Sinorhizobium fredii: one gene and its partner. Each later gene encodes a partner of the first gene's protein in a complex. Links are inferred from orthologs where the notes say so. Each region holds a gene or a part of one and is shown in the gene's direction. Other genes may lie near its edges.

What was found.
Region 2: the proteins of mfd (region 1) and uvrA are in contact, whole or in part, in a crystal structure (PDB 4DFC), measured with the Escherichia coli proteins. The link is inferred for Sinorhizobium fredii from one-to-one orthologs.

What each region holds. Positions count from the first base shown.
Region 1 is NZ_CP024307.1:1,830,763-1,835,687, forward strand. What follows is about bases 577-4,694. They hold mfd (transcription-repair coupling factor), read left to right. Parts: upstream 577-969; coding sequence 970-4,494; downstream 4,495-4,694. Other genes in these bases: NXT3_RS08980 (FAD assembly factor SdhE), read left to right, coding at 668-973; NXT3_RS08990 (DsbA family oxidoreductase), read right to left, coding at 4,534-4,694. Outside these bases: ATP-dependent DNA helicase RecG, read right to left, coding at 1-551; more of NXT3_RS08990, read right to left, coding at 4,695-4,925. UniProt on the Escherichia coli protein: Couples transcription and DNA repair by recognizing RNA polymerase (RNAP) stalled at DNA lesions. Mediates ATP-dependent release of RNAP and its truncated transcript from the DNA, and recruitment of nucleotide excision repair machinery to the damaged site.
Region 2 is NZ_CP024307.1:1,979,350-1,983,641, reverse strand. What follows is about bases 161-3,645. They hold uvrA (excinuclease ABC subunit UvrA), read left to right. Parts: upstream 161-523; coding sequence 524-3,445; downstream 3,446-3,645. Other genes in these bases: NXT3_RS09845 (DUF72 domain-containing protein), read left to right, coding at 3,583-3,645; NXT3_RS09855 (single-stranded DNA-binding protein), read right to left, coding at 161-240. Outside these bases: more of NXT3_RS09855, read right to left, coding at 1-160; more of NXT3_RS09845, read left to right, coding at 3,646-4,292. UniProt on the Escherichia coli protein: The UvrABC repair system catalyzes the recognition and processing of DNA lesions. UvrA is an ATPase and a DNA-binding protein. A damage recognition complex composed of 2 UvrA and 2 UvrB subunits scans DNA for abnormalities.

The sequences.
Region 1 (4,925 bases):
GGAACGCGCGCCAGCGCCGCTTCGATCGATTTTCGCAACGGCCGCGGCGTGAGGCCGGCGGTCAATCCGTAAACCGGTTCGACGAGCGGCAGGCTTTCGGCTTCGGCCGCGCGGACCATGTAGTCCGGGTGCACCATCGAAGCGCGTCCATTGAACCAGTCCACCTTGCCGCTGACGATCACAGTCTCGTCGACCGGCAGGGCTTTTTCCAGCCAGTTTCCCTTGACCCGGAAGAAGGTGAGAGCCAGTTCGCCCGTATCGTCGTGAAGGAAGACGCGATAGGGGACGTTCGGCCGGCCGCGCGGGGATGGCTGGTGCCGGTCCACGCGGCCGGTTATGGTGACGATCGATCCCTGTGGCGCATACGCGATGCCGGGCTGCCGGCGCCGGTCGATCAGCGAGTGGGGCGCGTGGAAGAGGAGATCGATGACGCGGCAGTCGTCGATCGACTCGCGTCCGAGCAGGCGCGCGTAGAGCTCGCCGGTCCTGGGGCCGATGCCGGGCAGGCTATCGAGCGGAGAAAACAGCGGATCAAGCAGGGCAGGGCGCATGACCATGAAATTGCGACAAGAAATCCGGCCTTGGCAAGGCTGACAAGCCGCTTTCCAGCGTTTATAGAGCCCGTGACAGGATCCGCTGCTGCGGCGGGTGACAGGAAGGACGTTCCATGACCGGCATTTCGCGCACGAGCGCCGATCTTGATCCGCGTCGGCGCAGGATCCTCTTCCGCGCCTGGCATCGCGGCATTCGCGAGATGGACCTGATACTCGGGCAATTCGCGGAAGTGGAGCTTGCCACCCTTTCCGAACAGGAACTGGATGAGCTCGAAACGATCATGCGCGAGGAAGACAACGATCTCGTTCGCTGGATCACCGGAGAAATGCCGCTGCCCGAGCGCTTCGCAACGGCGCTGTTTGCGCGCATAGCCGCCTACCGGCCGGACTTCGACCCCGTTCAGCAAGAGGCGGAATGAATTCGACGATGATCCCTGGCCTTGACGCGAAGAGAATTCTTTCTGCCGCGCGGGAAGTGACGATCGGGCCGGTACCCTCCGGCGCCGAAGCGCTGATCCTTGCCGATCTGGCACGCTCCGGCGCGCCGGTAGCCTATTTTCTGTCCGACGGCCAGCGGATCGGGGATCTCGAGCAGGTGCTCGGTTTCGTGGCGCCCGACATCCCGGTTCTCACTTTGCCGGGTTGGGACTGTCTGCCCTATGACCGCGTTTCCCCGAGCGCCGACACTTCGGCGAGAAGGCTCGCGGCGCTCAGCGCCCTAATTGCAAATCGGCACAAGCCGCACCCGGCAATCCTGCTGGTGACGGTCAATGCGGCCCTGCAAAAGACCTCGCCGCAGAACGTGATCGAGAGTCTCGCCTTTTCGGCGCGACCCGGAAATCAAGTACAGATGGACGATCTCGCCGCGCGGCTGGAGCGAAACGGCTTCGAGCGCGTGCCGACCGTGCGCGAGGTCGGGGAGTTTGCCGTGCGCGGTGGTATCCTCGACGTCTATGTGCCTGGCAGCGGCGAGCCGCTCAGGCTTGATTTCTTCGGCGACACTCTGGAAACGATCCGCTCCTTCGATCCGGCGAGCCAGCGAACCACCGGGCAGGTGCGGTCGCTCACTCTCAATCCGATGAGCGAAGTGTCGCTGACGCCGGAGACGATCAGCCATTTCCGCACGCGGTATCTGTCGCTTTTCGGCGCCGCGACGCGCGACGATGCGCTTTATCAGGCGGTCTCCGAAGGACGCCGCTATGCCGGCATGGAGCATTGGCTGCCGCTCTTCTACGATCGCCTGGAAACGATCTTCGACTATCTCGATGGCTTCCGCATTGTCACGGACCACCTGGCGCGCGAAGCGGCGGCGGAGCGGTCGAAGCTCATTCTCGACTATTACGAGGCGCGCCAGTCCTCCGCATCTCCCGGCAAGTCGCAGATATCGCAGGGCACGCCCTACAAGCCGGTGCCGCCGGACCTGCTCTATCTCAGCGGGAAAGGTTTCGGGGCCGGCCTAGCCGAGCGCAATGCCGTGCGCCTGTCGCCGTTTTCCGAACATGAGGGCGAAGCCCGTCAGGTCGTCACCATCGAGGCGCGGCAGGGGGTGCGCTGGGCGAAGGCCGCAGGGGAAGCAGAGGAGAGTGACCGCGCTCGCGCCAATGTCTTCGATCAGGCCGTCAAACACATAGCCGAGAAGCGGGCGAAGGGCTCGAAGGTCGTCATTTCCGGCTGGTCGGAAGGTTCGCTCGACCGCCTGCTTCAGGTGCTCGCCGAGCACGGTCTCGCCAATATCCGTCCGGTGAAGGCGCTCGCCGATCTGCGCTCGCTGAAGGCGGGCGAGGCCGCATCAGCGGTTTTGAGCCTCGAATCCGGATTCGAGACCGGCGATCTCGTCGTCATTGGCGAGCAGGACATTCTCGGCGACCGGATGGTGCGGCGCTCGAAGCGCCGCAAGCGCGGCGCCGACTTCATCGCCGAAGTGACGGGGCTCGACGAGGGCAGCTACGTCGTGCATGCCGAACACGGCATCGGCCGCTTCGTCGGCCTGCGCACGATCGAGGCCGCCGGCGCACCGCATGATTGCCTGGAGCTCGTCTATGCCGACGATGCGAAGCTGTTTCTGCCGGTGGAGAACATCGAGCTTCTGTCGCGCTACGGCTCCGAGGGGACCGATGCGATCCTCGACAAGCTTGGCGGTGTCGCCTGGCAGGCGCGCAAGGCGAAGCTCAAGAAGCGGCTGCTTGACATGGCCGGCGGGCTCATTCGCATCGCTGCCGAGCGGCACACGCGGCACGCCCCGGTCCTCGTTGCGCAGGACGGCGTCTATGACGAGTTCGCAGCCCGCTTCCCCTATGACGAGACCGAGGATCAGCTGAACTCGATCGAGGCGGTCCGCGACGATCTCGGCGGCGGCCGGCCGATGGATCGCCTCGTCTGCGGCGACGTCGGCTTCGGCAAGACCGAGGTGGCGCTGCGTGCCGCCTTCATAGCGGCGATGAACGGCGTGCAGGTTGCCGTCGTCGTGCCGACGACCTTGCTGGCGCGGCAGCATTTCAAGACCTTTTCCGATCGCTTCCGCGGGCTGCCGATCCGCATTCAGCAGGCCTCGCGCCTCGTCGGCTCGAAGGATCTGGCGCTGACGAAGAAGGAAGTCGCCGACGGCAAGACGGATATCGTCGTCGGCACCCACGCGCTGCTCGGCTCCTCGATCAAGTTCGCCAATCTCGGCCTGCTGATCATCGACGAGGAGCAGCACTTCGGCGTCAAGCACAAAGAACGCTTGAAGGAGCTGAAGACCGACGTCCATGTGCTGACGCTCTCGGCGACCCCCATTCCGCGCACGCTGCAGCTTGCGCTGACCGGCGTCCGCGAATTGTCGCTGATCACCACGCCGCCGGTGGACCGCATGGCAGTCAGAACCTTCATCTCGCCTTTCGACGCGCTGGTGATCCGCGAGACGCTGATGCGCGAGCACTATCGGGGCGGCCAGAGCTTCTATGTCTGCCCCCGGCTGAGCGACCTTTCCGAGATCCACGACTTCCTGAGATCCGACGTGCCGGAACTGAAGGTCGCGGTGGCGCACGGCCAGATGCCGGCAACCGAGCTCGAAGACATCATGAACGCCTTCTACGAAGGCCGCTTTGACGTGCTTCTGTCGACGACGATCGTCGAGTCGGGGCTCGACGTGCCGACGGCCAACACGCTGATCGTGCACCGCGCCGACATGTTCGGCCTGGCGCAGCTCTATCAGCTTCGCGGGCGGGTCGGGCGCTCCAAGGTGCGCGCCTTCGCGCTCTTCACGCTTCCGGTCAACAAGACGCTGACCGGCCCGGCGGAACGCCGTCTCAAGGTGCTGCAGTCGCTCGACACGCTCGGCGCCGGTTTCCAGCTTGCCAGCCACGACCTCGACATTCGCGGCGCCGGCAACCTGCTCGGCGAGGAGCAATCCGGACACATAAAGGAGGTCGGTTTCGAGCTCTACCAGCAGATGCTGGAGGAGGCGGTCGCCGAGCTCAAGGGTGAAGAGGAAATCCACGACACCGGCTGGTCGCCGCAGATTTCCGTCGGCACGCCGGTGATGATCCCGGAGGACTATGTTCCCGATCTCAATTTGAGGCTCGGCCTCTATCGCCGCCTCGGTGAACTGACCGATCTCAAGGAGATCGACGGCTTCGGCGCCGAACTGATCGACCGCTTTGGCCCGCTGCCCATCGAGGTCCAGCACCTCTTGAAGATCGTCTACATCAAGGCGCTCTGCCGCACGGCGAATGTCGAAAAGCTCGACGCCGGGCCGAAGGGCGTCGTGGTGCAGTTCCGCAACAAGGAGTTTCCCAATCCGGCAGCCCTTGTCGGGCATATCGCCAAGCAGGGAACGCTCGCCAAGATCAGGCCGGACCAGAGCATCTTCTTCCAGCGCGAACTCGTCACGCCGGACAAGCGCCTCTCGGGCGCGGCCATGGTGATGACCCAGCTCGCGACGCTCGCCAAGCCAGCGTGAAAGGAAATTGGCGCCGCAGGCCGGCGCCGCTATTGACGATCAGTTGGCCGGGCGGGCCGCCTTCATCTGGGCGATTTCGCGAAGCGCATTTGTCAGCACTTCGACGGATTGCGCCCCCATCACCGCATATTGCTGTTCGATGATGAAGCAGGGAACGCCCGTCACGCCGATCTCCCGGGCCATGTCGATCTCCTGCTTGACGGCATCCTTGTCGGCATCGGAGGAGAAAAGCGCGGCGATGACGGGCCGGTCCAGGCCCGCCTGTTCGGCGATGTCGAGCAGAACGGCGTGATCGCCGACATTCTTGCCTTCCTCGAAATTCGCCTTGAAAAGCAGTCGCACGGTCTCGGCCTGGGCAGCGGTGCCGCTGGTGGACGCCCAGCGAATGAGGCGATGGGCATCGAGCGTGTTGGGGCTGATCTTCACGGCAT
Region 2 (4,292 bases), 150 kb from region 1 along the record:
GATATAGAGCTTGGCGCCCTTCTTCACATATTGCTCGACGACCTTGCACAGGCCTTCGTTGAAGACGACCACATTGTGCCACTCCGTCTTTTCGCGCCGTTCCCCGCTGTTGCGGTCGCGCCAGGTCTCCGACGTGGCGATCCGGAGATTGGCGATCGGCCGGCCGTCCTGCGTGCGCCGGATTTCCGGGTCGGCCCCGACATTTCCGATCAAGATCACCTTGTTGACGCTACCAGCCATATCGCTTTTCCCGTGTTTTCACCGAACCGCCGGCCCGGCTTTCAAATGTCTCAAGAGGGCGCATCTTAGCGGTGAGCCGCCGCCGATACGCCCCGCATCCTACACAATCCACAGCTCATTTGGCAGGCCGCGGCTTATGTTTGTTCTTTTTTTGTTCTAATATTGCCTTATTATCTTGTCAACCGAATCGCAATTGAGCCGCCTCTTTGCCGATTGCGCCTCGACATGGGCGTTGTCGTCATTACATAGGAGGCTTTCAACCGACATGCAAAACTGGCTTCCGATGAGCGAACTCAAGACCCTCTCCATTCGCGGCGCGCGCGAGCATAACCTCAAGGGCATCGACCTTGACCTGCCGCGCAACAAGCTGATCGTGATGACCGGCCTTTCGGGCTCCGGAAAATCCTCGCTCGCCTTCGATACGATTTATGCCGAGGGCCAGCGCCGCTATGTCGAGAGCCTGTCGGCCTATGCCCGGCAGTTCCTGGAGATGATGCAGAAGCCGGATGTCGACCAGATCGACGGGCTGTCGCCGGCAATCTCGATCGAACAGAAGACGACTTCGCGCAATCCGCGTTCGACGGTCGGCACGGTCACCGAGATCTATGACTATCTGCGCCTGCTCTTCGCACGCGTCGGCGTGCCCTACTCGCCGGCGACGGGCCTGCCGATCGAGAGCCAGACGGTCAGCCAGATGGTCGATCGCGTATTGGAATTCGGCGAAGGCACGCGGCTCTATATCCTTGCCCCGCTCGTGCGCGGCCGCAAGGGCGAGTACAAGAGGGAACTCGCCGAGCTGATGAAGAAGGGCTTTCAGCGCGTCAAGGTCGACGGCCAATTCTACGAGATCGCCGACGTGCCGGCGCTCGACAAGAAATACAAGCATGACATTGACGTCGTCGTCGACCGCGTCGTCGTGCGTCCCGACCTCGGCACCCGACTGGCCGACAGCCTCGAAACCTGCCTGACGCTCGCAGACGGGCTGGCGATCGCCGAATTCGCCGACAGGCCGCTGCCGCCGGAAGAGACGGCCGCCGGCGGTTCTGCCAACAAGTCGCTCAACGAGACGCATGAGCGCGTGCTGTTCTCGGAAAAGTTCGCCTGCCCGGTCTCCGGCTTCACCATTCCGGAAATCGAGCCGCGGCTTTTCTCCTTCAACAATCCGTTCGGCGCCTGCACGACCTGCGACGGTCTCGGCAGCCAGCAGAAGATCGACGAGGCGCTGATCGTTCCCGAGCCGAACCGGACCTTGCGGGACGGCGCCATCGCGCCCTGGGCGAAATCGACATCGCCCTATTACAACCAGACGCTCGAGGCGCTCGGCAAGGTCTTCGACTTCAAACTCGGCAGTCGCTGGAGCGAGCTCTCCGAGGAAGCGCAGCGGGCGATCCTGCACGGCACGGACGAGAAGATCACCTTCCACTACCAGGACGGCGCCCGCTCCTACAATACGACGAAGACATTCGAAGGTATCGTGCCCAATCTCGAGCGGCGCTGGAAGGAGACCGACAGCGCCTGGGCGCGCGAGGAGATCGAGCGCTTCATGTCGGCGGCACCCTGCCCCGCTTGCGCCGGCTACCGGTTGAAACCGGAGGCGCTGGCGGTCAAGATCGACAGGCTGCATATCGGCGAACTCACCGAGATGTCGATCCGCGCTGCCCGCGACTGGTTCGAAACGCTTCCCGAGCGGCTCAGCACCAAGCAGAACGAAATTGCCGTGCGCATCCTCAAGGAGATTCGCGAGCGGCTGCGCTTCCTGAACGATGTCGGCCTTGAATACCTCAGTCTCTCGCGCAATTCCGGCACGCTTTCGGGCGGCGAGAGCCAGCGTATTCGGCTGGCCTCACAGATCGGCTCCGGGCTGACCGGAGTGCTCTACGTGCTCGACGAGCCGTCGATCGGCCTTCACCAGCGCGACAATGCCCGTCTGCTCGAGACGCTGCGGCATCTGCGCGACATCGGCAACACGGTCATCGTCGTCGAGCATGACGAGGACGCGATCCTGACGGCGGATCATGTGGTCGACATCGGCCCGGCCGCCGGCATTCACGGCGGCGAGATCGTCGCCGAAGGTGCGCCCGCCGATATCATGGCCAACCCGAAGTCGCTGACCGGCAAATATCTCTCCGGCGAACTCTGCGTCGCGGTTCCCAGCGAACGGCGGAAGCCGAAAAAGAAGAGGGAAATCACGGTTGTAGGGGCACGGGCGAACAATCTGAAGAATGTGACCGCGTCGATCCCGCTCGGCGTCTTCACAGCCGTCACCGGCGTTTCGGGGGGCGGCAAGTCGACCTTCCTGATCGAGACGCTCTACAAGGCGGCCGCCCGCCGGGTCATGGGGGCGCGCGAAAACCCCGCCGATCACGACCGGATCGATGGCTTCGAGCATATCGACAAGGTGATCGACATCGACCAATCGCCGATCGGCCGGACACCGCGCTCGAACCCGGCGACCTATACGGGCGCCTTCACGCCGATTCGCGACTGGTTCGCCGGCCTGCCGGAGGCAAAGGCGCGCGGCTATCAGCCCGGCCGCTTCTCCTTCAACGTCAAGGGCGGACGCTGCGAGGCCTGCCAGGGCGACGGCGTCATCAAGATCGAGATGCACTTCCTGCCGGATGTCTACGTCACCTGCGACGTCTGCCACGGCAAGCGCTACAACCGCGAAACGCTCGACGTGCATTTCAAGAGCAAGTCGATCGCCGACGTGCTCGACATGACGGTGGAAGAAGGCGTCGAATTCTTCGCGGCCGTTCCGGCCGTGCGTGACAAGCTGGTGACGCTCAACCAGGTAGGGCTCGGCTATATCAAGATCGGCCAGCAGGCGAACACGCTGTCGGGCGGCGAAGCGCAGCGCGTCAAGCTTGCCAAGGAACTGTCGAAGCGCTCGACCGGGCGCACGCTCTACATCCTTGACGAGCCGACGACAGGCTTGCATTTCCATGATGTCGCCAAGCTTCTTGAAGTTCTGCATGAACTCGTCAACCAGGGCAATTCGGTTGTCGTGATCGAGCACAATCTCGAGGTCATCAAGACCGCCGATTGGGTGATCGATTTCGGCCCGGAGGGCGGCGACGGCGGCGGCGAGGTCATCGCTAAGGGAACGCCGGAAGACGTGGTGAAGGAACCACGCTCCTATACCGGCCAGTTCCTGAAGGAGCTTCTGGAACGCCGGCCGGTGAGGAAGGTCGTAGCGGCCGAGTGATCAACGACGCTTGCGCGGAGAAACGGGTGGCGGATGATCTTCGCATCCGCCAGCGCTTATGTGTCGGATGATCGGTCCAGAACGGACCGGCGAATGCGATGAGCAGCACGAGTGTTCTGGGTATCGAGGAGGAGATGATGGCAGAAACCGGGAAGATCCGCGTCGGCATCGGTGGCTGGAATTTCGAACCCTGGGAGACGAGCTTCTTTCCGGCCGGTCTTCCGAAGAAGCGGCAGCTCGAATTCGCCGGCAAGGAGCTGCGGACAATCGAGGTCAACGGCACCTATTACAGCTCGCAGAAGCCGGAGACCTTCGCCAAATGGGCATCGGAGGTTCCGGACGGTTTCATCTTCTCGCTAAAGGCCAGCCGCTTCGTGACGAATCGCAAGGTGTTGGCGGAGGCCGGCGAATCGATGGAGCGGTTCCTGACGCAGGGTTTGACGGAGCTCGGCGACCGGCTCGGCCCCATACTGTGGCAGTTCGCGCCGACCAAGAAGTTCGATCCGGATGACTTCGAGGGCTTTCTGAAGCTGCTCCCGGAAAAGCAGGACGGCCTGAAGCTCCGCCACGTTGTGGAAGTCCGCCACCCCACTTTTCAGGTGCCGGAGTTCGTCGAGCTTCTGCACAAATACAAGACGGCGGCGGTTCTCGCCGAACACGAGGACTATCCGATGATCGCGGACGTCACCGCGGATTTCGTCTACGCGCGGCTGCAGAAAGGCAGCGACGACGTGAAAACCTGCTATCCCCCGGCGAGTCTCGATCTCTGGGCCGAAAGGCTCAAGACCTTTGCCGCCGGCGGCGAGCCGGACGGACTGGAGAAGAGCGCGCCGGATCGCAAGGCCGA